3 regions of the Neobacillus sp. YIM B06451 genome follow, and region 3 is predicted to be linked to each of the others. Evidence: riboswitches for the same ligand, from Rfam matches in the RefSeq annotation. Region 3 holds a riboswitch; each other region holds the start of a gene.
The links. Region 3 has a riboswitch for S-adenosylmethionine ahead of RB160_RS02510 (methionine ABC transporter ATP-binding protein). Riboswitches for the same ligand answer to the same signal wherever they lie in the genome.
Positions count from the first base shown of each region.

Region 1 (9,649 bases), on a different contig from region 3:
AAGCCTAACAGACAATTCATCCTGTGTAGCCACATTCCCCTCATGTAGAAAGCGGGTGATGAACCATTCGAGGCTCTCATAAGGCTCACTCATCCGTTCTTTCAAAATGACAGGGAGGTTATAGATGGGATAATCAAGCTGGATCAGCCTGCCGAGCGGCCTTTGATTTTCCCTGTTCCGCATCATGCCAAGCGGGGATTTTATACGAGCTGTCGCCACGGGGCTTCACCTTCTTTCAAAAGGAGCTTGGCATCTACATATTGTCCGTGCCTGCGGATATAGTTCCTGAGATTTTTAAATAAAACGGCTGACCGTTTGTCTTTAGCGTTCGCGAGAGTTTCCATGTCCCCTATCAAGACGAGAAGCGATTTGCAACGGGTCATCGTCACATTCAGGCGCCGGAGTTCCCTGAGGAAGCCGATTTCAAAATCAGGGCTGCTCCTCGTAAAACTGAACAGGATGATTTCCTTTCCGCGCCCTTGGAAGCTGTCGACCGTATCAATTTCAACACCGGATACAATTTTCCTGATATCCTCAGGGGAAAATCCGGCCTCCTTTAGCATCGAAGGCAAATGGCCCTCAATAATCATCTTCTGCTTTTTATAAGGTGTTACAATGCCGATATCTTCCGGCTTTCGGCCATATTTCAGGATTTTAATCAATTCCTGCGCGGCCAGGTATGCCTCAAGCTGATTGAAATAGACGAGATGGTCCTCGTCCGGGATGCATTGCTGGAATCGCTCATCACATTGGGCTGTATCGATAAATACAAGCGGGGATTCGTATAGATTCCATCCAATCGTCCGTTGCTCCGGGCTAACCCCTGATTTGTATTCCCCGTTGTAAAATTCAGTTGAAATGAACGAAGCCACAAGCGGATGCATCCTAAATTGTGTATCGAGCATAACCTTATGTGAATCGGGGGCATTGTAATAAAGCTCTTCAAACAGGCTTTTTTCAATCCATTCGCTAGGCAATTCCATTTCCCTGAATTCCTTTGCGAGATTGGAGTCGGAGACCGGCGGCAGCTGCATATGGTCGCCAATCAGGATAACCTTTTTGGCCCTCGCCATAGGCACGAGCACATCAAAAATCGTAATCTGGCCTGATTCATCAATAATGACCGTATCAAATTCGGTATCCCTGAATTCCGGGGACGTGTCAATCCCGATGCATGTAGCCCCGAGGACCGGCACTGTCCTCAGGAGCAAGGGATAAAGCGATTGCTGCCTCTCCTGCAGTTCATCAATCCAGTCGGCGGAAATCGATGTTTGCTTTTGGAACGAGTCCAACGTGTTGGCGGCTTTTAGCTGAATTCGGCGCCAGTTTTCTTCTTCAGCAAACTCAAGGACTTTTTCCGGTTCAAGGTATCCTTCAAATTTCGCCCTTAGCATCAATAGGTGCGTATTTTCCTGGCTTTCCTCCCCGGCAAGCCGTTCAAGAAGCTCTTGATAAACATTATTTTCCTGAAGGGCGGCTTTTAATTTCGTTTCGGCTTTTATTTCAATGCCTTCTGTGTTTATTTTTAAAAAAGGGAGGAGCTTATTCGTTTTCCTAAGTGCGGCCAATGGCCCGAATAAATGGAACAGCTTCCATTTCTCCTTTTTTTCAAGCTTCCCAAGGCTTTCCCGGAATTCGGCCGCTTGTCTGTGAATCACCTGAAAGCGGCTCACATCTTCGGACACTTCCCCAAGGAGGAGGTTAAACTTCTCCGCGCGAGTGCGTTCCGTGTGAAGGTGCTTCTGGTCCTCTGCGCAGCGTATAATCATGTTTTCCTGAAGCTTGACGGCAACGCGGTCGAGGAGGACCTCCTGTACCTTGGCTACCTTCACCTTTTCTTCGCGGCCAATCCTGACACAGTCGATGCCATCATCAATTAATTGTTCGAGGACATTGTCAACGGCGAGGTTGTTTTTCGAGCTGATGAGCACCCGCTCCCCTTTTCCAATCAGGCGGCGGACCATTTCAACAATGATGGTCGTCTTTCCTGTTCCTGGGGGCCCCTGGACGAGAAGAAAATCATTTGTCGCGACCGCCTTTTCAACCGCCTCCTCTTGTTTGGGCAACAAAGCGCCGCCTTTCGGTTGCCCTGTGCCTGTTGCATGGTAGGTTTCAAATTCTTTATGGACGAGATAGTTTAATAGTTTTTCATTTACACTCTGTCCATCAATGAGCTCCTGTACAGTCCTTTTCTGAACGCGGTACGTTGTATTGTTTGGTACAACCAGCAAATAGCCCTGTTTCGGAATTTTCCCATAATCGACACTGTGGGCAAAGGAGAGAATCGTTTCGTTCTCATCCGAGCGGGTCACTTTTCCGACAATCAGCTCTTCATACGATAATGGAAACGGGTCAGGAGAAATGGCCAGGTCATTGTAAGCATATTTTTCATCAATCGCTACCTTGAAGGAATACGATACGCCTTTTACTTGGGAAGAAACGGCTTCCGTGAACCGGCTATAATAAAAATACTTCTTTTTCGTTTCCGCGAAATCGTTATCTTCCTGCTTATTAATCATCTGAATCAGCTGGGAGGCCCATTCCTGTTCAGCATGTTTCCGCCGCCTTTGTTCGAAGCTGTCCTCGCGTGATTCCTGTTGGAGCTTGCCGAGTTTCAGCGAGAGTTTAGTAAGGTCGGCAAAGACAAAAGCGGCATTCCGGTTCTTTTGCATGTTGAAATTTTCCCCGGAAAACACAAACGGTTGTTCAAGCAAGATAAGCCGGAGCCCGTAACGGACCATCCGGGTGCGGTCGGCGGCATTGCGTTTTTTCACGCCATTGACCCGGAATGCGGCATTTCCATGGGCGGGGCTGTCGTATTTTTTGCATAACAGCTTGTAATCCTTCGTATGGAGCTGAACGTTCTCCTCGCCACGGAATTCAGCCCACAGCCACTCGCTATCTTTTATTTGCGCGAGAATGAGGGGAACATTCCCCGCTTCACCCGCGGAAACCTGGAAATTGAGCACCCCCGATGCCCGTATCGTCCTGCCTGACAATGCATCGCCAATGATGCCGCTCATATGTTAATCACCACTCTTTCAAGCCTTCGTGCGACCTCAATCATTGATTTCGGCCGTTTTTCCGGCGAAAATTGCATGCAATGGGCCATCAGTTCCTTTAGGCCAACCGGGATGGTTGGTGACTCAGGAAAGTCTAGGACGACTCCCCCTTTTTGTAAAATTTCTCCCTTTTCAAACGGGCGTTTCCGATAAACCATTAAGTAGAGCAGGACGCCGAATGAAAAAATATCATAGGCTGGCGTCGGCCTGTGGTGAAGTGTGACCGCTTCCGGAGGTGGAAAGACATCCGTTCCCGCCTTGATCAGCACGCCGACACGCTGGAAGGATAGGCCAAAGTCGATGATTTTGACGTTTCCGGCTTCATTGACAAAAATATTATTGTCCGACAAATCCCGATGGATAATCCCGAGCCGGTGAATCGCACTATACGCCTTGGCGATGTTCGCGGCAATTCTGATTCGTTGTCCGAGGGTAGCCTCATCTGAAAAGATGAGCTCGCTTACGGAGGATCCTTCTGCTTTTTCCATTGCGAAAACGACTTCGAAATCGTCGATGAAAAATTCTCTTATTTTCGCCGTACAATCAAGCTGAAGAAGATTCCGCATAATCCGGATTTCTTCCTGGAACATATTTTCAATGGCGATCTTTTTCTTGGTGTTTTTCATATCGGCTGGGTCGATCAGGAAAATCTGTTTGATAACGACTTCCTCTCCTGTTTGACGGTGTTTTCCGAATGACAGGGACGACTCATAAAACTCGGTTTCTTTTTCGGTGCCGGGAATCGGATCAAAAATGTCGTAGTTGTCGTAGAAGTTTGGATTGAACATTATAGCCCCCAGAGCTCCTCTAAAAATTCCCACCCGAAATCGCGGTCTTTTTGGCTGATGCTGATCAGGCTTTCCACCGCAAAAGCAAATTCCTCCGGGACGCCCGGAACAAGCTTGTCGAGCGTATCATGCTTCAGGTCGATGTCGGATTTATACGGATACTTGCCTGCAAGGAACTCATAGGCGATGATACCAAACGAATAATAGTCGGTATGGAAATCGATATCCGCCTTCCGCTCCTCGACATTCGTTTCCGGTGCTGCGTAGGCATTCTTTTCATCAAAGGGAATTCCCGCACCGACGGTTGGTTCGCCTACAATACGCGAGTAATCGAAATTGATGATTTTCAGTTTTTGGTCATCCGTATAGAGGATGTTGCGCGGGGTCAAATCACGGTGGAAAACCCCCTGCCTGTGGATGGAACGGAGCGCTTTGAACAATTCCTTCAGGAGTGCCATTTTCTCATCAAGCGGCCGTGCTTTTTTTATCAGGGAAAAGAATGAGGTATGGCCGACCCACTGGGTTGTCGAGCATATGTAATCGCCATACGTGAATGGGCTCGCATGGTAATAAAGAACGTATGGGTTGTCCTTTAGATTTGCCCGGACCTTCGTATCCCGTTTTGTGATCGTCAAAAACAGCTCCTGGTCTTCCTTCAGGAGCGCTGGGTTGATTTCATGTACCTTTAGGAAATACTTTTGGTCAAATTCGTCAACGGCTTCGTACACGTGATAATTGGATTGTGCAAAAAGCAAACGCTTCGTTACATAGCCGCCGACATCAATATTGATCGATTGCCCGGTAAACTTCACCTCGCGGATGCCAAACGACTCATACACGATCGTGATGTCATTCGGCGTCAATTCCGGCTGGCCTTCCATCCACACTTTTGAAATTGTATCCATATGGTGGATGACTTCATTCGTCCCGCCCTGGTCTATTTCGTATGCCAATTCGTTTCTCGGGCTTGTAAATAATATAACGGGACGGACCGACACCCGTTTTCCCAAGCGCCTTTGCGCCTTACGATTGACAAACGAATGGAGAGTTCGCGACTGCGATGCGGCCTGAATAATCGGATTATCGATCGTCTTCTGCTCACCTGTAATGGTCCTTGTCACAAGCTTTGTGCTCATATTGCTGATAGGGGTAACAATCGTTCCCCGATACGATTTCATTTCTATGTTAAAAATCCCTTTCGGGCAAATCAGGATAACATCCATTTCCTGGTCCTTTATGTATCCATCCTTCGGCACAAGGGCACCGACAATGATAATATGGTTTTCACGCGGCAGCTTTTTCTTTAGCTCCTGGATGGCCCGCTTCTCATTCTCTTTTGGAACTCCGGCAAAAACAACTTTGGATTCCACTCTCATCCCCCCAAACAACGAACTAGTATTTCTTTGGATGCCACTTTCATTCTCACTAACTAGTATTTCCTATTTCGACAATATCTACCTTTTTTCCTTTATTTTCTTAAAAGTAAGGCCATTTATTAATTTGGCGAATCGAACAGGGCAGTCCGCTAATCCAAAAATTGGTCTTCTGGCGCATTCGTTCTCTATAATGAAGGTGGTTGGATATTTTTTGAGGAGGGGTTGTTATGTTGAAGGAAGCTCGTCAGACCGTCTTTGTAAATGAGTTCACGAATGGCATTTTGGATCCCGGGGAAGATATGTTGGGTCCTTTGAAAAATGGAGGCCATATTGTGGCGAATACGGCACCAGGCTGCTGGGGGCCGATGATCACCCCCTGCTTGAGAGGCGGGCATGAGGTGACAAAGCCCGTCTATGTCGAGGGCGCGGAAGTCGGTGATGCGATTGCGATCCGCATCAAGTCCATCGATGTCACATCGATGGGCACATCATCGGGAAATGACTCGCCAGTCGAGGGAAGATTTATCGGCGATCCGTTTGTCGCAGTGAAATGCCCGGGCTGTGGAACGCTTTATCCCGACACGAAAGTCGTTGGGTCAGGCCCGGAGTCAGTAAGGTGCGCGAATTGCGATACCGATGTTACACCGTTCATTTTTACACATGGCTACACGATTGCGTTCGATTCTGAGCGAAAAGTAGGCATTACGCTTGATAAGGCCGCGGCTGAAGAAGCGGCAGCACAGGGCAGGAGTTTCATGAACACACCTGAAAATTCAGTGCAAAATCCGATTGTCGCATTCGCTCCACATGATATGGTCGGCACCGTTGCCAGACTTCGCCCGTTCCTCGGCCAGCTCGGAACGACCCCGGCGCGACGGATGCCGGATTCACATAATGCGGGTGATTTCGGGCAATTCCTCGTGGAGGCCCCGCATGAATACAGCATCTCCCGCGAACAATTGGAGGACCGGACTGATGGCCACATGGACATTAACAGGGTTCGCGAAGGCGCCGTCCTGATTTGTCCTGTGAAAGTTGAGGGCGGCGGAGTTTACATTGGCGACATGCATGCGATGCAGGGGGATGGTGAAATCGCCGGCCATACCGCCGATGTTGCAGGAATCGTAACGCTCCAGGCCATTGTCATCAAAGGATTGAAGATAGATGGCCCGATTTTGCTGCCAGTTCCGGAAGACCTCCCCTACCTTGCGAAACCGATTACGAAAAAAGAAAAAGAATCCGCCATGTCACTTGCAAGGCAATGGGGAGTTAACAAGCTGGAGGAATCACTGCCAATCTCATTCATCGGGACCGGGGCCAACCTTAATGACGCCACCGCAAATGGGCTTGAACGCGCGGCGAAAGCTCTAGGAATCACTGTCCCTGAAGTGATGAACCGGGCCACCATCACCGGCTCAATCGAAATCGGCCGCCACCCGGGCGTCGTCACCGTTACCTTCCTCGCACCCGTAAAATACTTGGAAAGGCTCAATCTCGCCCATTTAATCAAAGACCACTATCGAAGCATCCTCGAATAAAAGGGGTAAGCTGCCTGGCACCATGGCGAACGTTTTTTTGTCCTTGTTTGTGCCAAGTACCGTGGTTGGACTTATTGTCCCTTTTTGGGGCCTAGAAGCGCGGCTGGACTACTATTGTCCCGGTTGGATGCCCGTTACTTTGGCTGGACTTATAATGTCCCAGCTGGGGGTCCGGCACATTGCAAAAACATTAAATTTTTTTTAAGTGTTTGACATTTTTGTTTTTAAGGGTTACAGTAGGACACAGGAAATTTCGAAAAGCGAATATGTTACCTTCTTATCAAGAGAGGTTGAGGGACTGGCCCTATGACACCTCGGCAGCGGACATATTAGTCTGTGCCAAATCCAGCAAGCGCGGCTTGATAGATAAGAAGAGGCGAACTTGATCAATTCTGTCCTCTTCTTTGTGAAGAGGCTTTTTATTTTCCTAAAAACATCACCCTATACGATTTCATTCTTATCCAGAGAGGTTGAGGGACTGGCCCTATGACGCCTCGGCAGCGGACATGTTTGTCTGTGCCAATTCCAGCAAGCGAAAGCTTGGGAGATAAGAAGAGACCTTGGTTGCTTTTGTCCAAGTGTGCCCTCTTCTGTCTCGCCGGAAGAGGGCTTTTTTATTTTCCAAAACGGGGTGCGTGGAAGACTGGGTGGATAACCCTCGGAGTGCGTTGGCGCAAAGCATTTTTTCCCAAAAGAAAAAAAACAAACATACATTTTGTGACAAGGAGGCAGGCAGATGATTGAGTTTCAGCAGGTGCGGAAGGTTTATGGCGAGGGCAGCGGGAATCAGGTTGCCGCGCTTGACGGGATTGATTTGAAGGTGAATACGGGCGAGATTTTCGGGGTGATCGGCTTCAGCGGTGCGGGAAAGAGTTCTCTGATCCGCTGTGTGAATTTGCTTGAGCGGCCGACTTCAGGCAAGGTGATTGTCGATGGGAATGACCTTACTGCCCTTTCGGCAAAGGAAGTCCGGGAGGTAAAGAGGAATATCGGGATGGTTTTCCAGCATTTCAATCTCCTTAATTCGAAGACGGTGTTCGCGAATGTGGCGATGCCACTTGTTCTCGCGAATACGCCGAGTAATAAAATCAGGAACCGGGTTTACGAGCTGCTTGAGTTTGTCGGGCTTGCCGATAAGGCGGACAGTTACCCGGATCAGCTTTCGGGCGGGCAAAAGCAGCGGATTGGGATTGCGCGCGCTTTGGCGACACAGCCGTCGATCCTGCTGTGCGATGAGGCGACTTCGGCACTTGACCCGCAGACGACAAGCTCGATTCTTCAGCTTTTGAAAAAGATTAACAAGGAGTATAACATCACAATCTTGATGATCACGCACGAGATGTCGGTCATTAGGGAAATCTGCGATCGGGTGGCGGTCATTGAGGCGGGGAAAATCATCGAACAGGGTTCAGTATTCGAAGTGTTCTCGGCACCAAAAACGGAGACTGCGAGGAATTTCGTGAGCTCGGTTATGAATGATCGCATTCCAGATTCGGTCAAGAAGCTAATTGAGCAAAACGCTGGGCTGCAAAAGGTGTACCGAATAAATTTTGTCGGCGAGTCGGCCGGCCAGCCGCTCCTGTCCCAGCTTGCGAAAAAGTTCGACCTTGATGTGAACGTGCTGTTCGGGAATATTACCGAGCTGCAGGGGACGCCGTTCGGCAACCTTATTGTCGAGTTCCAAGGAACCGAGAAGGAAATCATCCGTGCCCTCAACTTTATTCATCAGCAGAATGTCAACATAAAGGAAGTGAAAGCACATGCTAGTTAATTCGGACCAAATCATAGAGGCACTCATCGAAACGTTGCAGATGGTGGGATTTTCGCTTGTTTTCTCGGCTTTACTTGGCATCCCGCTTGGAATCGCGCTCGTTGTCACCCGGAAAGGGCATTTGCTTGAGAATGCACCTGTCTTTAATGTTCTAAATGGCACGATCAACGTTTTGCGCTCAATTCCATTTATCATTTTGCTAGTTGCAATCATTCCAATTACAAGATTCATTGTCGGTACGTCAATCGGAACGGCGGCAGCGATTGTCCCGCTCGTTTTCTACGCCGGTCCATATATTGCAAGGCTGGTAGAAAATTCGCTTCTTGAAGTCGACCCCGGGGTCATTGAGGCGGCACAGGCAATGGGTGCCTCCCCATGGCAAATTGTGTTCAGGTTTATTTTACCGGAAGCATTGAGCTCCCTCATCCTTGCCTTCACGATCGCGACAATCGGTCTGATCGGAGCCTCGGCAATGGCGGGCGCGATTGGCGGCGGAGGCCTTGGCGACCTGGCCATTACATACGGCTACCAGAGGTTTGATACGAAAACAATGCTGATTACAGTCGGAATTTTGATCGTGATGGTCCAAGGCTTGCAATCAGCAGGAAATTTAGCAGCAAAGAAAATCAGAAGACGATAATCAGGAGGAATTTTACCAATGAAAAAAATCACATTAGCAATCCTTGTTCTTGTCCTTGCAGTGTTCAGCGCGGCATGCTCAAACTCTTCATCCGCAAAGGGAGAAAAAACGGTAAAAGTGAAACTTGGAGTGAGCGGCACGGATCACCGTGTATGGGATTTCGTGGCGGAAAAGGCGAAGAAGGAAGGCATCGAGGTTGAAATCGTCACGTTCTCGGATTATGTCCAGCCGAACCTGGCGCTTGCTGAAGGTGAATTGGATGCGAACTCGTTCCAGACCGTTTCGTATTTCGACGCGTTCATCAAGGAACATAAGCTTGACCTTGTGCCAATCGCGACAACACAAATTGCTCCGATGGGGATTTATTCGAAAAAGTACAAAGATGTAAATGATATTCCAAAAGGCGGCAAAATTGCGCTTGCCAACGAAGCAACAAACATGGGACGGGGCCTTCTCCTTCTCCAGGAAGCGGGA
Region 1 covers NZ_JAVFKJ010000011.1:3,132-12,780, reverse strand. Annotated here, with positions in the region: gene RB160_RS16410 (hypothetical protein) at 1-219, opposite strand, end outside; gene RB160_RS16405 (AAA domain-containing protein) at 201-3,023, opposite strand; gene RB160_RS16400 (serine/threonine protein kinase) at 3,020-3,850, opposite strand; gene RB160_RS16395 (NERD domain-containing protein kinase family protein) at 3,850-5,220, opposite strand; gene RB160_RS16390 (acetamidase/formamidase family protein) at 5,454-6,764, shown strand; SAM riboswitch class I at 7,039-7,137, shown strand; SAM riboswitch class I at 7,219-7,318, shown strand; gene RB160_RS16385 (methionine ABC transporter ATP-binding protein) at 7,501-8,535, shown strand; gene RB160_RS16380 (methionine ABC transporter permease) at 8,525-9,175, shown strand; gene RB160_RS16375 (MetQ/NlpA family ABC transporter substrate-binding protein) at 9,194-9,649, shown strand, end outside.
Region 1: linked by a shared signal. The riboswitch ahead of RB160_RS16385 (methionine ABC transporter ATP-binding protein) and the one ahead of RB160_RS02510 (methionine ABC transporter ATP-binding protein) in region 3 are both predicted to bind S-adenosylmethionine.

Region 2 (9,649 bases), 360 kb from region 3:
GGATTTTTCACCTCTCACCAAAAGAGGCGGGTTGAATATTTCAAGGATCGAGCGGTTGTCCAGAAATTCGTCGGCGAGTGCCCGGTCGACTACAATTTTGCTAGGAATCCTAAAAAACCGGTTACGATTGGCGCGCATATGAATGGCGAGGACCTGATGAATAACCACTTCCAGCAATCCGAAGCGATTTACGCTGCGGGCGAAGTTTTCAAGGAAGTTACGGCCGAGTACGCAAAGCTCTCCGGAAGGGAATACCCTGTCCTTGACCTTTATAAAATGGAAGATGCTGAAGTTGCCTTGTTCCTCCTAAATTCCGCGGCCGAATCAGCCAAGGATGTTGTTGACAAGTTAAGATCCAGAGGAATCAAGGCAGGGGTCATTTCACCAAACATCATCAGGCCATTCCCGGCGAAGGAAATCCGCGAAGCCCTTAAGAACGTCAAGGCATTGCTTGTTGGCGAGCGGGCAGATTCATATGGCGCCCACGGGCCGAATTTGACTCATGAAGTGAAATCGGCGTTACAGGACGACAGGGATAACGCGACCATTGTCCTGAGCAGGGTGTTCGGCCTAGGCGGCAAAGATTTTTACGCGGACGATGCTGAAGCATTTTTTGAACTTGCAATCGGCGCAGCAGAAAAAGGATATGCAGAAAAGCCGTTCGATTATTACGGAATTGTTCCAGGCAACCCGGAAAAAGCGCTCAAGCCTGTCATTGAACCGCAATACGGAGAAACGTATAATTCTGGCCTAATCGACGTAAAAATGGATGAGGAAACCGGCAAACTGAAGGTGAAAATCCCTCCGCTCAGGGCGCTTGCAGCGAAGCCGAAGCGGCTCGGTTCCGGCCATGGCGCTTGCCCGGGATGCGGCATATTCCCAGGACTTGAGCTTTTCTTTAAAGGTATCGAGGGCGATATCGTTGTTCTTTATCAGACCGGGTGCGCCTATGTAACGACGACAGCGTATCCGTACACTTCACACAAGCAAACAATGATCCACAACCTTTTCCAGAACGGGGCGGCAACATTGTCCGGTACGGTCGAGGCTTTCTTTGAGCTGCAAAAACGTGGGGAAATCGAGATTGCCGATGATGTAACGTTTGTGATGGTTACCGGCGACGGTGGAATGGATATCGGAATGGGCTCTGCGATTGGCACCGCGCTTCGCGGCCATAAGCTGATCATCGTAGAGTACGATAATGAAGGTTATATGAATACTGGTTCGCAAATGTCATACTCAACGCCTATGGGCCATATGACAAGCACTACGAGTGTCGGGAAAACGCAAAAAGGCAAGAGCTTCCATCATAAGGACACGGCACAGCTGATGGCCGCGGCGAATATTCCGTACGTCTTCACAGGTACGGAAGCATTCCCTCAGGACCTAGTCAAAAAAGGTGCAAAGGCGCAGTGGTATGCGCAAAATGTCGGTACCGTTTATGGAAAAATACTGATTACCTGCCCACTGAACTGGAAATCTGAGGACCGGTACGGCAACACCATCATGGAAGCAGCAGTCAATTCCTGTTTCTTCCCGCTGTATGAAATCGAACAGGGCTCCACAACGATTACGTACAATCCAGAGGAAAAAGATAAGCGAGTGCCTGCGTCCGAATGGCTGAAATATATGGGTAAATCAAAGCATTTACTTAAGGAAGAAAATAAGGAAATGCTCGCGGCATTCGAAAAGGAAATCGAAAACCGCTGGCAGCGCCTGAAAGCTAAACACGACCATCCGATGCTATAAAAAAATTGAGCGAGGCACCAAAAATTTAAGTGAAGCGGTCCCATTTTATGAAAAAGGGCCGCTTTTTTTATTTTAAAACCGGGATTGGCGTGTTTTTTTTGGAAGGCTTCCAGTTTCCAGCTTCATTTTAGTCGCAATGGCGAATTTGTCCGACCTTAAAATGTAAAACGACTGTTTTTTTTTGAGCTCGGAAAATATATCGAAAAATTTCGTGCCGTTATCGAAAAAATTTTAGATATATCGAAAACTTTTAGAGGGATAACGAAAATTTCCATCCACTTATCGAAAACTGTCACATTTCGGACAAAATCGCAAACCGGGTTTAGCCGGCCCATATCAGAAAATTTACCCCAACCCCTCTTGACTGCAAGATGTAGATTTGATATAAATCTAATTAGATATATATCAAATCTACTAAGGTGATGAATATGCAATTAGACAAGCTGGTTGCTTTTTATAAAGCGATGGGCGATCCCACTCGGATACGCATTGTTGCGCTCCTGGCAAGTGGCCCGCTTCATGGCCAGGCAATTGCGGGTAAGCTCGGGCTTACCCCGCCAACGATTACCCATCATTTGAAAAAACTCCGGGATGTGCATGTCGTATTTGAAAAAAGGGACAAAAATACTATTTATTTTTACCTGAATGAAAAAGTGCTTGGGCAGCAAGCGAAGGCGTTAACACAGCTTGCGGAACGGCAAGGGGAGGAACTAGACGAAATGGCTAATGCAACAAACCAAGAGAGGCAGAAGGTTATCAGCAACTTCTTCACAACGGAAGGGAAGCTGAAAAACATTCCGGCTCAGCGGAAGAAAAAGCTATTTGTATTTGAGCATATTGTAAAAGGGCTGAAAAAGGGTGTGAAATACGAGGAAAAGGAAATAAACGAGTATATTAAAAAGTTTCACGAGGATTATGCGACCATTCGCAGGGAATTTATCATCAACCATTACATGTACAGGGAAAATGCAATATATGAGCTGAATCCGGAAGAAATGTGGGCTAAGCCATAAAACACAAAAAGGAGGCCTCGTCTATCGAGCCTCCTTTGTTATACTAGTCTCTATAATGTTCCGGCCTTCTGTCTTCAAAGACGGGAATAATCCCACGCACTTCCTTCACCTTTTCAAAATCGATTTCAGCAGTAAGGATTTCCTCTCCTTCTCCTGCTTCAGCAAGTATTTCGCCCCACGGGTCAATGATCATTGAATGGCCGGCGAATACATTTTTCGGATCGCTACCTGCCCGGTTGCAGGCGATGACATAGCACTGGTTTTCAATTGCCCTTGCAATCAGGAGCGAGCGCCAATGGGCAACCCTTGGTTTTGGCCATTCCGCTACCACGAAGATAGCTTCCGCCCCTTTTGACGCATGCTTCCTGAGCCATTCGGGAAAGCGGATGTCGTAGCAGACAAAGCCGGCAAGCGTCCGGCCGTCAAGTTCAAAATTGGCGGTTCCTGTTCCCGGTATAAAGTAGTGTTGTTCGTTCATCAATTGAAACAGATGGAGCTTGCTGTACGTATGGACAAGGCTGCCTTCTTTTGAAACGACGAGCATCGTATTTTCCACGCCGGCCCCGGTGCGGTTCGCAACCGATCCACCGATCAGGTTGATCTTGTTCTCCGACGCTTTTTTAACGAGAAAGGCTATGGATTCAGCAGCCTGGCCGTCGGCAATTTCATCAAGCCTTTCTAGGTCGTATCCCGTCGTCCATAGTTCGGGAAGGACAACAAAATCGGGATTCTCTTTAACAGCCTCGCCAATCAATCTGTCCGCAATGGCATAGTTCTCTTCGGGATTTCCATATGCAATATCCATTTGCGCGATGGCAATTTTCATCTTCAAGTTAAATTCCCCCAATTCAGAAAAGTAAAAAACCTCTTTACAAGATACCTATTACGTTATATCATTTGTGACTAGATTTCCATGAATATATTAATCCATTTAAAAATTTTAAAGCAGGTGGTCTATTGTGAAGGAATACCCGAAGTCCGAATTATTGAACAGCCTTCCGGGGCAGTTTTTTGCTGGGCTTGTCAAAAAGGTGGGCGAGGCGATTGCGCAGGGACATGATGTGATCAACCTCGGGCAGGGAAACCCGGACCAGCCTACACCGCCTCACATTGTGAAGCGGCTCCAGCTGGCTGCCGAAAATCCGGTTAACCACAAATATTCTCCTTTTCAGGGATACAAATACTTAAAAGAGGCAGCGGCCAATTTTTATAAACGGGAATACAATGTTGATTTGGACCCGGATACGGAGGTGGCCATCCTCTTTGGAGGGAAAGCCGGCCTTGTGGAAATTCCGCAATGCTTGCTTAACCCGGGAGACACAATGCTTGTTCCTGACCCGGGCTATCCGGATTATTTATCGGGCGCAGCCCTTGCACAGGCGAAGCTTGAGATGATGCCGCTCCTTGAGGAAAACGGCTTCCTTCCCGATTACGGTACGATTCCAACTGAAGTTTTGTACAATACGAAACTCATGATTCTCAACTATCCGAACAATCCTACCGGCGCGGTTGCGACAAAGGAGTTCTTTGATGAAACCGTGTCGCTGTCAAATAAGCATGGCATTTGCGTTGTCCATGATTTTGCCTACGGGGCAATAGGATTTGAGGGGGAAAGGCCCGTCAGCTTCCTTCAATCAGAAGGAGCGAAAGAGATTGGCATTGAAATTTATACTCTCTCAAAAACATATAACATGGCAGGGTGGAGGGTCGGTTTTGCTGTTGGCAACAAAAGTGTTATCTCAGCAATTGAACTGATACAGGACCATTTGTATGTTTCCCTGTTCGGGGCTGTCCAGGAAGCGGCCGCGGAGGCGCTTAATGGCCCACAGGATTGTGTTGGGGAACTTGTCCGCTTGTATGAAAGCAGGAGAAGTGCGTTAATTGGCGGATTAAGAGAAATTGGCTGGGATGTCAATGCACCCGCTGGTTCGTTTTTTGCCTGGCTGAAGGTTCCGGAAGGATTCAGTTCGATGGAATTTGCCGACTTTCTGTTGGAAAAAGCGCATATCATGGTTGCCCCGGGCATTGGCTTTGGCCGATTTGGCGAGGGTTATGTCCGTGTTGGCCTCCTCGCATCGGAAGAGAGGCTGTCGGAAGCGGTTCGGCGGATAAAGGCTTTGGATATTTTTTAAAAAATGTTTGACAATGAATTTATTTCCTGCGATAATCCAAATTAAATCTTAACATTATGAAAATAGTAAATATATAAAAATCATTTCTTATCAAGAGCAGGCGGAGGGACTAGCCCTATGAAGCCCGGCAACCGACTTATTTTTAAGCACGGTGCTAATTCTTGCAGCGAAAGCTGATAGATGAGAAGAGATTAGTTTGCCGTGCTAACCTCTTCTTTGGAAGGGGTTTTTTTAATGCCAAAAAACAAAATCAACTCTGTGTTGGATGGAACATGGAACACTGCCCTGGAAAGGAAGGACATCATGAGTGAATTGGTAGCGACATATCATGTCCGGGATGAAAAGAATCCCGAGAAAAAAGCGGAGGAAATAGCCTTGGGCCTGACGGTCGGTTCTTGGACCAGCCTGCCCGCCCTTGAAAAGGAGCAGCTAAAGAAACACAAAGGAAGAGTAGTATCTGCTGAACAAATCAGCGAAAATATTGCGAAAATCTCGATTGCTTATCCCGCAGCCAACTTTTCCGCCGACCTTCCCGCCATTATAACTACCGTCTTTGGGAAATTGTCCCTTGATGGGAAAATCCGGCTGCTTGACCTTGAATTCAGTGAGGAGCTGAAAAGCTATTTCCCAGGCCCCCGCCTTGGGATTGAGGGTCTAAGGGAAAAGCTTAACGTCCATCGCCGCCCCCTTTTGATGAGCATCTTTAAAGGAGTCATTGGGAAGGAGCTTGATTTCCTTTCAAGCCAATTAAAGGAGCAGGCATTGGGGGGAATTGACATCGTCAAGGATGACGAAATTCTTTTTGAGAACCCCCTGACTCCATCAGGTAAAAGGATTCAGGCCGGGCGCCGAATCTTGGATGAAGTGTTTTCCGAAACGGGGCATAGGACACTTTACGCTGTGAACCTGACGGGGAGGACTTCGGAACTGAGGGGAAAGGCAAAAAGGTTTGCGGAAGCAGGTGCGGATGCCCTATTGGTCAATGTTTTTTCCTACGGCCTAGACGTGCTGCAGGAACTAAGGGAGGACGATAATATAGGCCTGCCGATCATGGCGCATCCGGCATTCAGCGGGGCAATCGCATCATCGTCTGTATATGGGGTCTCCCACTCGCTCCTTTTAGGAAAATTGCTAAGGTATGCCGGAGCGGACCTCTCATTATTCCCATCACCGTACGGTTCGGTGGCGCTTGAAAGGGAAAGAGCGCTCGGGATTGCAAAGGAACTGACGAAGGACGAGCCGTACAAAAAGGCGTTCCCGGTACCGTCGGCAGGAATCCACCCTGGCCTTGTACCTTTGCTCATTTCCGATTTCGGAATTGATTCGGTCATCAATGCGGGCGGTGGAGTCCATGGACATCCACGAGGCGCGGCGGCTGGAGGGAAGGCATTCCGGCAGGCGATTGAAGCAGTTCTAGCTGGCCACAGCTTGTCCAGTTCGGCCGCATACCACCCTGAACTTCAAGAAGCGTTGGAATTATGGGGTGCACCGCAAGAGGAGGCCTTGAGATGAAAAAACCTGTGATTTACTGTGACTTTGACGGGACGGTTACCGAAAAGGATAACATCATAGCAATCATGAAGACATTTGCTCCGCCTGGATGGGAACGGATTAAGGATCGGATTCTTTCAGGAGAAATCTCCATTAGGAAAGGGGTTGGGGAACTATTTTCACTGCTCCCATCGGAACAGAAAAACCAGATTGCCGAATTTGCGGTTGAACAGGCAAGAATCAGGGAGGGTTTCGGAGAGTTTGTCTCTTTTACAAGGAAAGAAGGCATCCCTTTATATATCGTAAGCGGCGGGATCGATTTCTTTGTTCATCCAGTCCTTTCCGAATACGGTCCGTTTGACGGCATTTTCTGCAACGGTGCGGACTTTGGTGGCGAAACAATTCGCATCCTTTGGCCCAACAGCTGTGATGAAAGCTGCGAAAATGACTGCGGCTGCTGTAAGCCAAGTGTCATCAGGAGGCTTGGACACGGGGATGATTATTTTAAAATTGTTATAGGCGATTCAGTCACCGACCTTGAAGCGGCAAAACAGGCCGATTTCGTCCTGGCCCGGGACTTGCTTTTGGAAAAGTGTGAAGAATGGGGTCTTCCCCATTCACCATTTGAAAACTTCCTTGATTGCATCGAAACAATTATAAAAAGGACAGGGGTGAAGGAGCAGGCATGCTGAATGTAAAGTGGAATGAGCTTGCAGATGTGAAGGATGAACTTTCCGGACGTGATTGGTTTATGGGAACAAGCGGCAACCTTGCGATAAAGGTAAGCGACAGGCCGCTGCAATTCCTTGTCACAGCTAGCGGGAAGGACAAACGGAAGAGGACGGATGAAGACTTTTTGCTGGTAGATGAGTATGGCAGGCCGGTGGGAGAAACCCATTTGAAGCCTTCAGCCGAAACGCTCCTCCACGTTGAAATATACAGAAGGACGAAAGCGGGCTGCAGCCTTCATGTCCATACCATCGACAACAATGTCATATCCGAAATTTACGGGGACCGCGGGGAAGTGTCGTTCCAAGGGCAGGAGATTATCAAGGCGTTTGATAAATGGGATGAGGATGCGGTTTTGAAAATCCCGATTATCCGGAATTATGCCCATATCCCGACTTTGGCCAAGGAATTTGCGCAGCACGTCCATGGCGACACGGGAGCGGTGCTAATTCGCAATCATGGAATCACCGTATGGGGAAGAAGTGCATTCGAGGCGAAGAAGCTATTGGAGGCATCCGAATTTTTATTCAAATATCAGCTCCGCCTTCTCGAACACAAACCAATCCAATTGTTCAGGGTAGTGTAAAAATTATTGAAACGGAAGCCTTCTGGCTGATTGGAGCGGAAATCAGCCAGGTGGAAAACCTGGCCAAAAGATAAGGAAATGAGGAATAGAAATGGCATGGATCAAATTTCAAACGAGCGGTGAAGAGTTACGGAGGGAGGAGGAAGTCGCGGCCTTCCTTGAATCGCAGGAGGTCATTTATGAGAACTGGAATGTCGGCAAGCTGCCTGAAAACCTGAAGGAGAACTATGCTCTTTCCGAAGGGGACAAGGAGGAGATTCTAAAGGCATTCGAGAATGAAATCAAGGAAATTTCCGCAAGAAGGGGCTATAAGGCGCAGGATGTAATTTCGCTGTCCGAGTCGACACCGAATCTGGATGCACTCCTTGAAAATTTTAAGAGGGAACACCATCATACTGATGATGAAGTCCGGTTTATTGTAAGCGGGCACGGGGTCTTTGTGATTCAGGGGAAAAATGGTGAATTCTTTGAAGTCAACCTTGACCCGGGCGACCTAATTTCAGTCCCGGAGAATGTCCGCCACTATTTTACACTCCAGGACGACAAAAAGGTAGTTGCAATCAGGATTTTTGTTACCTCTGAAGGCTGGGTGCCAATTTACGAAAATGCTATATAAAATTATCCAAGAGAGCCGGCGCAGTTTATCCGGCTCTTTTCATTTATCGGAAAAATAGAAGCCGGCCATGTCGAATAACGAAGAAATATAAGATGTTTTGACCTGTTTTGCGAATCTATTTACTTTGGTGCCAAAGGCTGGCATAATGCAACAAGCGCCTCTTTTTACGATCTAGGGGCACATCTCTATTGTAAAATAATGGATTTATCTGGAGGCAAGATAAAGGTGCTTATGAATAGCTTTGACCTGTTGAATCTGCTGGACGAGATTAAGATGAAACGAAAAGTGATGATCGACTCGGCTATCGAAAATGGTTTAACCAATGAAAGAACGATTCAGTACAGCCAGGAACTGGATGAGTTAATTGTTGCCTATCAAAAGGCGAGGCAGACGAGCTGGCAGCCGGAAAACGGTTCCGCCATTTTCCTTACTAACTGGCGTAAGGGGCGAACAACAATTAATCGGGAAAGACTGGCGGTCTCATCAGCCATTTAAAACCCTTTGGAAGGAATGCGTAACGGCATTCTTTTTTTTGTCGAAAAAGTTCTCTATTTTTCCAAAATTTTATATAAAAATCCATAAGATGTGATTTATATCATTGTCTATATCTGAATATTTTTTATAGTAGTATTAACAGCATGTTAATAACCGCCTCAACTGTTTTTCCTATTTCGGGCTGAATACGAACAGGACGAGGACAGTTCATCATGTATTTCAACAGGTTTTTATTGGTACTATGCTTGTCTTACGAATCATATATCGTAAAACAAAAGCATTAAATGAATTAATAAGGGAAACGCTTACACAAATTTTCTGCAGAGGGGAAGGTAGTACATGCATATTGTTGTTTGTGTCAAACAGGTACCAGATACAAAAATCATCAAAATCAATCCAAAAACAAATACGCTTGACAGGCGGAGCGCGCCAGCCATCCTGAATCCATATGACGCCCATGCCGTCCAGGAAGCTGTAAAAATCAGGGAACTTACGGGAGGAACGATATCGGTCCTTTCGATGGGCCCGCCCCAGGCAACCGCTGTCATTAAGCGGAGTGTCGAAATCGGGGCCGACAGGGGTTACCTCATTTCCGACCGAGCATTTGCTGGTGCGGATACTCTAGCTACAAGCTATGCATTGTCAAAAGCACTGGAAAAAATAAGCAAGGAACTGCCAATTGACATGGTGATTTGCGGAAAGCATGCAATTGATGGGGATACAGGGCAGGTTGGCCCCGGTATTGCAAGAAGGCTTGATATCCCGCCTATCACCAATGTAATTGAAGTAGCTGAAGTGAATCTGAAAGAAAAGACAGTCTTGATTAAACGGAAGCAAA
Region 2 covers NZ_JAVFKJ010000001.1:181,808-191,456, forward strand. Annotated here, with positions in the region: gene RB160_RS00795 (thiamine pyrophosphate-dependent enzyme) at 1-1,749, shown strand, start outside; gene RB160_RS00800 (DUF2087 domain-containing protein) at 2,178-2,762, shown strand; gene RB160_RS00805 (carbon-nitrogen family hydrolase) at 2,806-3,588, opposite strand; gene RB160_RS00810 (pyridoxal phosphate-dependent aminotransferase) at 3,722-4,894, shown strand; SAM riboswitch class I at 4,979-5,081, shown strand; gene RB160_RS00815 (2,3-diketo-5-methylthiopentyl-1-phosphate enolase) at 5,198-6,406, shown strand; gene RB160_RS00820 (2-hydroxy-3-keto-5-methylthiopentenyl-1-phosphate phosphatase) at 6,403-7,077, shown strand; gene RB160_RS00825 (methylthioribulose 1-phosphate dehydratase) at 7,071-7,700, shown strand; gene RB160_RS00830 (cupin domain-containing protein) at 7,792-8,316, shown strand; gene RB160_RS00835 (aspartyl-phosphate phosphatase Spo0E family protein) at 8,548-8,811, shown strand; gene RB160_RS00840 (electron transfer flavoprotein subunit beta/FixA family protein) at 9,151-9,649, shown strand, end outside.
Region 2: linked by a shared signal. The riboswitch ahead of RB160_RS00815 (2,3-diketo-5-methylthiopentyl-1-phosphate enolase) and the one ahead of RB160_RS02510 (methionine ABC transporter ATP-binding protein) in region 3 are both predicted to bind S-adenosylmethionine.

Region 3 (9,649 bases):
TCATTTCCGTATGGCGGGACAGCTAGTGACGCGTTGGGAGCAAGTGTATTGTAGTTAAATAAAGATTGAAGATTCCAATTTTGAAGGTTGACTGCCAACCAATCATCAAATTCAAGTGCCCAAGTGTCAGTCGTTCCGTTATCAGCCCACTTTAATGCTCCAAGATTGTGGACGGTGCCTCCGCTTCCGATAATCAAAACATCCTTTTCCCGTAAAACGGATAATGCGGCTCCAATTTTATATTGCTCCTCTGGTGTTAGAGCCGGATTAACAGACATGGCGATAACCGGAATATCCGCATTTGGATATACCATGCGAAGGACTACCCAAGCCCCATGGTCAAGGCCGCGAGTTGTTTCATTTTCATAAGAAATACCATTCTGGGTGAACAGATCTTCTATCTCCCCTGCTATCTCGTTGCTTCCACGAGCAGGGTACTGGATTGTATATAGCGATGGATCAAAACCGCCGAAATCATAGATCGTACTATATTGGTCCACCCGGCTAACCTGTTGGACCCTCGATTCCCAATGCGCGGAAAACAGCACAATTGCTTTTGGACGGGGAAGTTCCTTGCCTAATTGATTTAAAAATTGTGTATAATCGTTATTCTCAATGGCCAGCATTGGAGAACCGTGAGCGATAAAGAATGATGGCAACATTTCATATCCCTCCTATCTTTTTCAGGTAGTACTTTTTATAAATCGTTTAAAAGCCAGGATTGAAAATCTCGTAAGTTTTCCAAGGATACTGTGTGTCCCTCCGGATACGATTTAAACGTGACCGATACTCCAAGCTGAGTAAAAAATTCCACATTTTCGTGTCCCCACTCATATGGCAGGACATTGTCGTATTCCCCATGCGAGATAAACATAGATAACTGTTTGCTAGGGTTTATCGTGTATTCTTCTTTAACAAATTGTGGAATATAACCACTAAGAGCGACCGCACCTTTGATTTTGCTTCCAAGGGTTAGCGCCAATGTCATTGAAACAATCGCTCCCTGGCTAAAGCCCATCAAGTATACCTTGTTAGAGTCCACCGGGTATTTCTCAGTTGCATAATTTATAAAGGCTGATAACTTACTGATTCCCTCGTCAAAAACATCCCGGTGAGGTTTGCCGTATCCTTCTATCGTAAAATAAGCAAAGCCGGGCCCATGAGGCAAATGGCCCCTCACACTAAAGATATAAAAGCGGTCTTCCAAGCCATCTACTAAAGAGAGCATGTTTTGTTCGTTGCTTCCTATCCCATGCATAATAAATAATGCAGGATATTTTTCCCCTTGAACAACATTCCTTGGACGGCGAAGTTCATAAATCATTTCTGCTTCCAATAGCCACACCTCCTTGTATATAACATGATGTTAAACACAAAAAACAATTCATCGTAAAATGTTTGAGCTCAAAAAGTTTACTAATATGAATCTTTGTTCTTTCATACAATATCAAAGGTAAATATGGCGTGTCAACGATTTTTTTGTTAATATGAAATTAAGTTTACTATTAAGAAACTTTTTGGGGAGGTGAAGAGGAATGGATATCGGTTCCAAAATACGGTCCATTAGAAAGAGAAAGAACATAACGATCGCGCAAATATGTGAAGGAACAGGCCTTTCGAAAGGATTTATAAGCAATGTTGAAAACAATAACACTTCTCCATCAATAAACACATTACAAACGATTGCTAACTTCTTAAAAGTACCTTTACCATACCTTCTTTTAGAAAAAGATAAACAAATGACGGTCATAAGGAAAAATGAGCGGCAAGTAATGACTTCAAATGAGTCCGATATGAAAGTTGAACATTTGGCGTCAAGGGGTGGATTAAGCATTCGAGTCGTCGAATTCCCGTCAGGGGCTTCCACCGGCGGAAAAAATGCACACGAGGGCGAAGAATGCCATCTGGTGCTAAAGGGAAAAATTCTTGCCGAGCAAGGAGAAGAATCCTATATAATGGAAGAGGGCGATACGTTCAGCTGGTGCGCAAGCGTCCCTCATTATGTAAAAAATATAGGCGATGACGTCGCTAAAGTGCTAATTGCTGTTTATACACAAGATTCGGATTAAATATAAGCAATACAAAAGATGCCGGGCCCTTTTCAGAAACTGAGAAACCCGGCATCCGTTATTTTCATGAAGGTTCACCCATACAGCAACCCTTTATCACGCAATAGGTCTTTAAGATGTAACACATACACTTTGTTATCACTTACAAATAACATCTCAGGCCCACGGCAGCTAAGAAGATAAGTTGTCAACAAATTATCTGTCTCATCGGCCAGTGAAAGAGTCGTTACCTTAATCAAACGATTTCCATGCCCCATTTTATAAAGAGTATATTGATCCCTGTCATCATAACCTCCTCTAAACAAAAAATACTCTTTATAAACTATAAAGCCATCCGAACCGCTAACATCCGGCTGGAAATACTCTAATTGTCCATTGCGGTATCTTCCAAGCTCGAACTCCGTGTAAAAATAAAACCAGACATCCTCTTCCCCGGCAACATTTAGCGCATAACAGTCACTGATGAAATGCGGGTCGTCATTTGGATATGTATAAACTTCTTTGCCTTCGGAATCCCATGCCCTTAATCCGTACGCTCCAATTGGCTTATCCCAGCCATAATTCCCAAAAACGCCCTCATCAAAATAAGAAGTCCAGATTTTATTTACACTGGTAACATATAAATCCTGAATGCCATCCCCAAGCAAAAACTCCCGTATCAGGTTCCCGTCCATATCAAAAACTTTCGCGTTAAGGTCATAATCGCCATTATCATATAATTCAGCCCGCGCACATGCCAGGAGAATGTGATTCTCGTCAATTAATTGGATGAAATGGTAATTCCAACTTTGATTTGGAAGTTCAACCTCCTGTTTGTAACCCTTTCCCATAATAATCACTTTATAATGATGGATGGTTTCTGTTTGAACGGGCGGGAACATCCCATCGATCCTTTCGGGGACTTCGTTCACCCCAAGGATGCAAATTTCCCCTCTTGGACCCAAAGAAACTGACGCAACGGTATATCCATTAAACTCATTTTTTAAATCAGCTGCGGGATTCATTTTGTAAATCATCTTTCATTCACCTCTTGTTTTGTGGAAAAATTAGCAAACTCCGGCCATATCCGGTCTGGCAGAATGCCTAAATCGGTCCAGACAGAAGTCCAAACTAATTAAAAAACCCTTTTCGCTGACCAGCCGTTATACTTACCTTTATATTTCTTGGCGTACAATGATATAAGTTCAGATTGATAATCAATCAGTGCCAGGGCCTCGGTTTTTATGGCCTTAAACACAATGTTTCCAAAATCGTCCTGATCAACTTCAATTGTAAACCCTGTTTGCCTCATTTCATTGACACACTCTTCAGCAGCTTCTTTTGGAATTTCAAGCTGGTGAGTGATTTCACATGTATTTGCTAAAAATAAATTGATTTTTGTTTCTTTTACCTTCTGGTTATTCGTTTTAAGTCTGTTTTCCAATTCCTTGGAAGTTTCATAGTAACCATATAATCCTTGTTGGAATATATGGTCAATTTGTATCCGGTTATAGTCCAGAATCCACTTCCTGAATTTATGATAAATAGGAAGCAGTGTCTCTTTCTCTGAACTATACACATCACAGCCGCGGTCATCATACATGTGCAACAACGTTTTCCTAGTCAAATTAAGGAGATAAATATTTCCGTTTATAGTTGGCTTCATGCCGAAATCCTTATTGGCAATCGCTCGGAAAAGATATCCCAAACGCAAGTCCCCTTTTTCTACCCTTACACTATATCGAGTGGTTTTTCTTTCTGTATCCTCTTCATCATGTTCATAAGGAACGGTTTCGACTATCAACCGTTTTGCTAACTTGGTATTTTTCATGAAACGATGGATTCCAGGCAGGTCGTATCCTCTGTAATCAATGTGTTGATTAACTGTTGCGATTAGTAGAATCGTATCTTTCTCGTAAAAAAGGGAATGAAAAATCGAGGATACCCGATGATGGATTTCATTAAAGTAATCCTTGCCTTTTAATTCATCAAGTCCGAGTTCAAAACGAATCCAATACTTTGCTTCTTTCATCAACTTGTCGAACAGCTCCATTTATTAGCTCCTTTGAATCCATTGTACGTCCAAAAAGGTATATTCTCTATCTTGCCATCATTAAAAGTTTACTGTATTTCCACCACAAAAGCATACGAAGCCTCGCCGTTCTTCCATTTTGAAAAAACTTCAAAGATGTATTCACCTTTATCGACAGGGGCAAGAAATTGATTTTGAGTTAGTTCGTATTTATTCTCTCTACCACCTTCAGTCCATTCATATACCTCTAGTTGAGGATTGCCTTCAATTAAGATCTTTACTTGTTGATTCGGTTCTAATTTTATTGCCTCCATGCCTGAAGCCATTTGAAAGGGAGATGCGTAATCTGTCATTTCCACCCTTATTTGCCCTGATTTCAACCTGGTTTCCCACCTATAGCCCCCTCGTTTAAGTTCATACTCTTTTCCATTAACCTCAATAAATGCTCCCATTCTAAAAAACTCATTCTCTATCACCATGTCTTCTTGGTTGCCATTCATACAGCCAGCCATGAAAAATATTGAAAAAACCAATAATCCTATAAGGATAGATTTCAAAACATCCCCCCCTTTTTAATTAGACGATAAAAACATCCAATATAGCATCGTATTTGATATACGTTTTTACGGAATTTGATTTTTCCTGAAAAGTTGGGAAAGTTTTGTCGTAAATTGTAGAATTCGAAGTATTTCTTATAAGGAGCATTTGAAAAACCTATATTTTTCATGCTTTTTATGTTGGGAAACTTTTATGAAAAGCCAAAAGACAGAATTGTGTAAATTTAGAATTATCTGATATTAAATGTTATATTTACCCTACTATAAGAAAATATGTTAATTTCTTGTAGCTATTAAACCATAAAGGGGGGATATTTATGAAGATTAAAGTGAGAAAGACAGAAAAATTGACTCCAACTTTCTGGCCATACCACCTGTAAGCAAATACATTCTACTAAAAGCTCATGGAGGTGATGAATTTGAAAATCAAAGTCCGCAAAACTGAAAAGTTGACTCCAACATTTTGGCCATACCATTTGTAAAAAGAATAACATCTAAGATGGATTGATAAAGTTATGGTAATTTCACTAAGTTTTTTCAAAAAGATCGGAATTCATTTAACGTAGGAGAATGGTACTTGTTAATTGGTGCCATTCTCTTCCTTTAAACCAGGAGGGAACAAAATGCGTCCAGCGTTCAAGAAAACTTTGCGGCCCATTATTCGGAAGGGGCAAGTTATTGAGATTAACTACCATGGCACAGCTACAGAGATAGATGATCCTGACGGTAACATTTATGAACTATTGGAGCTTCTCGACGGCTCCCGTTCGATAAGTGAAATAGCGAATCATCTAAACCTCCCTATTGAAGATATCGAAGATGCAATTATTTTTTTAAACGAACTTCATTACATAGAAGATACTTCTGTCCCCAAGACATATTCCCCAACAGAATTGGATCGTTACCAGGCTAATCTAAACTACTTCTCAGGCTATGCAAACCTGGATGTGAGCAGGTTCTCCTTTCAGGACAAATTAAAGGACGCGAAAATCGCAATATTGGGTTTGGGCGGCGGATCCCTCGCGGCAGCGTATCTGGCGGGATTGGGAGTTGGCGAAATTGTCGGGTTGGACTACGACAAAGTTGAACGGACAAATCTGAATAGGCAATTCCTTTACAATGAAGATGATATCGGCAGGTTAAAATCCGAAGTTGCGGAAGAAAAAATTAAGAAGATTAATCCGGAGATTTCGGTTAAGATGTATAACCAGAAAGTTGGCAGTTATGAAGATTTGCTCGATATTTTAGATGGAGCGGATGCAGTAATTAATGCGCTCGACCAGCCAGCAATCATTTCCGCGCGATGGGTAAATGCCGCGTGTGTCAAGCTCGGAATCCCTTTCTATCGGGGCGGGATCAATAATCAATCGATCATGTGGGAACGAATTAACCCATTGAATCAGGAGCCTTGCTACGATTGTAAAATACTTTATTCCCTGGAGAGCGACCATGAAACGGTGTATCGCCTTGAGTCAGGGTATGGCAAAACTTTTTCAGGGGTAAACACAGGTTTTGCTCCCAATTTATCAATCTTAATTGGTCTATTTATTTCCGATATCGTTAACTTGATAACAGGGGCGGCTCCTTTATTTAAACCGAATATTACAGTAGACACCATTTTAATGAATACACTTCAATCCGAAAACGAGAAACCTGATAGACATCCTGATTGCCCGACTTGTTCCAACCAATTTAATGAAATGGCCAGCATTGAACATCTAAAACAGATTGTCTTTGGAAAAGGAGCTTTGCAGTGAATAAGGAAATCGCACTATTAACGAAAGTAGACTGTTCGCACCTTTCTATTCAAAAGGATTTTGAAGATGAATTCACGATTGGCGATCCTTCTTCAGGGGAGTTTTTACAGGTGCCCCAGGTAGCGGTGGATGTTATCGAGCTGTTGAATGGCAGGAATACAATCGAAGAAGTGTGCGAAATTGCAAATGAGAAATATAATGAAGATGTTGATGTGATTGACTTTGTGATGACATTGCTCGAATATGGGTTGGTTTTGAGCATAGATGGAGAAACGTTAAAACCTGAAATCAAACGTGAAGCCCACCCACTGTTTCAAAAACTAGGAAGTTTCTTTTTTTCCAAAGCCCTTGTGGCTCTATATGGAATTTCCTGTTTAGCGGTATTGTTCCTGTTCGTCATCCACCCACCCTTATTTCCTAAATTCAAAGATTTGTTTGTGTATGAGCTAGTAGGCATCAGTACGTTCAATATCGTCGTGGCAGCTTGGATATTGACCATTGTCCATGAATTCGGCCATTTCCTTGCAGCTTCAAAGGAAGGCATTTCTTCCCTCATCCGTTTGAATCTGCGGATGATATGGCTTGTAGCAGAGACGGATATGTCTGGATTATGGGCAAAACCAAGAAGCAAACGATATATCCCCTTCCTAGCTGGCATGATGTGGGATGTTGTAATCATTTTGATATGCCTGGCCGTGCAGCTGACCACAAAGAATGAATTATTGATAGCTTATTCCAAGCTTATTGTCTTTTTAACGCTCTTTGCATTCCTGTTTCAGTTCATTATTTTTTTGCGGACAGACTTATATTTTGTGGTCAGCAATTGGAAAAACACCTCTGCCCTGCACCAAAATAGCTTGATGTATCTCCAAAAAACATTTTTAAAAAAGGAAATGCCTGACTGGGAACAGCTACCCGAACATGAGAAAAAAAATGCTGTCTGGTTTGGATTTTTATATGGAATTGGAGGCATCATCGCCATTACCCTTTTCTTCTATTTCCAAGCTCCGGCCATACTCTATGGACTTACAACGGTTTATCATTCGATAACACTTTACGGCATAGAAAGCTTTTATTTTTGGGATAGTGTTCTGGTTTTAGCTGTTTTCACCCTGCAGGCAATCATATGGCTGTTTGGCCTCCGGACTTCCATGAAAGAAAGGAAAGCGGAAAGGCGTACAGTTGAAGCATAACAGTTTCGCCTTTTTAAAAGAGTAAGCAACAATCCCGTGGCTTACTCTTTTTTCAATTCCATCAATTCCACTCTACCACGTTGGCTCATTTCCTTACCTCCAAACAAAATTGTCAAACTGACTCAACTCCTTTAAAAAATATTTTTCGATAATTTCCTTAATTAGCAACATTGTAAGCGTTCACAAGAAAATTGTGTGGAAATATGTTGTTGACACCCTTTTTTCCAAGGATTAAGATAAGTATTGTTAATTTCATACATAAACACTTATCAAGAGAGACCGAGGGACAGGCCCTATGACGTCCGGCAACCCCCAAGTATGGGTACGGTGCCACTTCCTGCAGAATGGATTCATTCTGGAAGATAAGTCGTTAACAAAATTGTTTACGATGCCTCTTTCTGAATGAAAGAGGCTTTTTGTTATGGAAAAATAATGTTTTCGGAACGAACCAGGGGGGCTTTCCATGATCGCAATCGATAAAGTTGTCAAAATATATAAAACGAGAAAGGGAACGGTTACAGGGGTCGACAATGTTTCGCTTCAGATAAAAAAAGGTGAAATCTTCGGGATCGTCGGTTACAGCGGCGCAGGAAAAAGCTCATTGATCCGCTGCCTAAACCTGCTGGAAAAACCGACCTCGGGCGAGATTACCATCGATGGGGTCAAACTTACCTCCCTTTCGGATAAGCAGCTGCGTGAAGCTAGGCAGAAAATCGGGATGATTTTTCAGCACTTTTATCTCGTATCCTCAAAGACGGTTTTCGAGAATATTGCGTTCGCGCTTAAAGCAGCTGGAAAGAACAAAACCCAAATTGATAAACGGGTAACCGAGCTGCTCGAGCTTGTCGGTCTCACCGATAAGCGGGATGTCTATCCGGCCCAGCTGAGCGGCGGGCAAAAGCAGCGGGTTGGAATTGCAAGGGCCCTCGCGAACGACCCGAATGTCCTTCTGTGCGATGAAGCGACGTCCGCGCTGGACCCGAGCACAACGAAGTCCATCCTTTCTCTTTTGAAAAAAATCAACCGGGAGCTTGGCCTTACCATTGTCCTGATCACTCATGAAATGGATGTTGTAAAGGAAATCTGTGACCGGATTGCCGTTATGCAGGACGGAAAAATCATTGAAGAAGGCCAGGTTTACGAAGTTTTCGCGAATCCAAGACAGCCGCTGACAAAGGCATTCATCAACAGCGTCCTTCATTTTGAGTTGCCGGAACATCTTTTGGCAAGGCGTGAGGGTACTGTAGTAAAAATCACCTTCAAGGGCGGCGCGGCCGAGGAAGCGATTGTATCGGATGTACTTCAGCAATTCAGGGTGAAAGGCAATATCCTTCATGGAAAAATCGAGTATATTCAATCGGTTCCCCTAGGGATTTTCATAATGGAACTGACAGGTGAAAAAACAGAAATTGATAAAGCCATTTCCTATCTCATTGACAGGACCAATAACGTGGAGGTGATTGCACATGGTTGAGACAATCCAACTAATGCTCCCTGACCTGAATAAGGCATTTTTCCAGACAATCCAAATGGTCCTCATTTCTCTTGGCGTTGCGCTTGTCGTCGGCCTGCCACTCGGGGTGCTGCTGTTTGTCTCGGACAAAGGATTATTTCTTGAAAACAGGCCGATTAAATCGATTCTTGGCTTTCTGGTCAATATGATCCGTTCGATTCCGTTCATTATTTTGCTTGTCGGCCTTTTGCCGCTAACCAAATTGATTACCGGCACAACGATCGGGCCAATTGCCGCCAGTGTCTCCCTTTCGGTTGCCGCCATTCCGTTTTTTGCGAGATTGGTAGAAACCTCCCTGAGGGAAATTGATAAAGGTATTATTGAGGCGGCTGTCGCGGTTGGCGCGACTCCGTGGATGACTATCAAGGATGTCCTCCTCCCAGAGGCTCGGCCTGGGATTATCCAAGGCGTCACACTGACAACCATTTCCTTGATCGGCTTTTCTGCGATGGCCGGGATTGTCGGCGGCGGTGGGATTGGGGACCTTGCCATCCGCTTTGGCTATTACCGCTACGATAACACCGTCATGCTTGTAACGATCGTAGTCTT
Region 3 covers NZ_JAVFKJ010000001.1:538,169-547,817, reverse strand. Annotated here, with positions in the region: gene RB160_RS02550 (DODA-type extradiol aromatic ring-opening family dioxygenase) at 1-662, opposite strand, end outside; gene RB160_RS02545 (alpha/beta hydrolase) at 698-1,345, opposite strand; gene RB160_RS02540 (helix-turn-helix domain-containing protein) at 1,536-2,069, shown strand; gene RB160_RS02535 (hypothetical protein) at 2,144-3,085, opposite strand; gene RB160_RS02530 (DUF3885 domain-containing protein) at 3,184-4,101, opposite strand; gene RB160_RS02525 (hypothetical protein) at 4,170-4,637, opposite strand; gene RB160_RS02520 (ThiF family adenylyltransferase) at 5,261-6,394, shown strand; gene RB160_RS02515 (PqqD family peptide modification chaperone) at 6,391-7,587, shown strand; SAM riboswitch class I at 7,851-7,956, shown strand; gene RB160_RS02510 (methionine ABC transporter ATP-binding protein) at 8,051-9,061, shown strand; gene RB160_RS02505 (methionine ABC transporter permease) at 9,054-9,649, shown strand, end outside.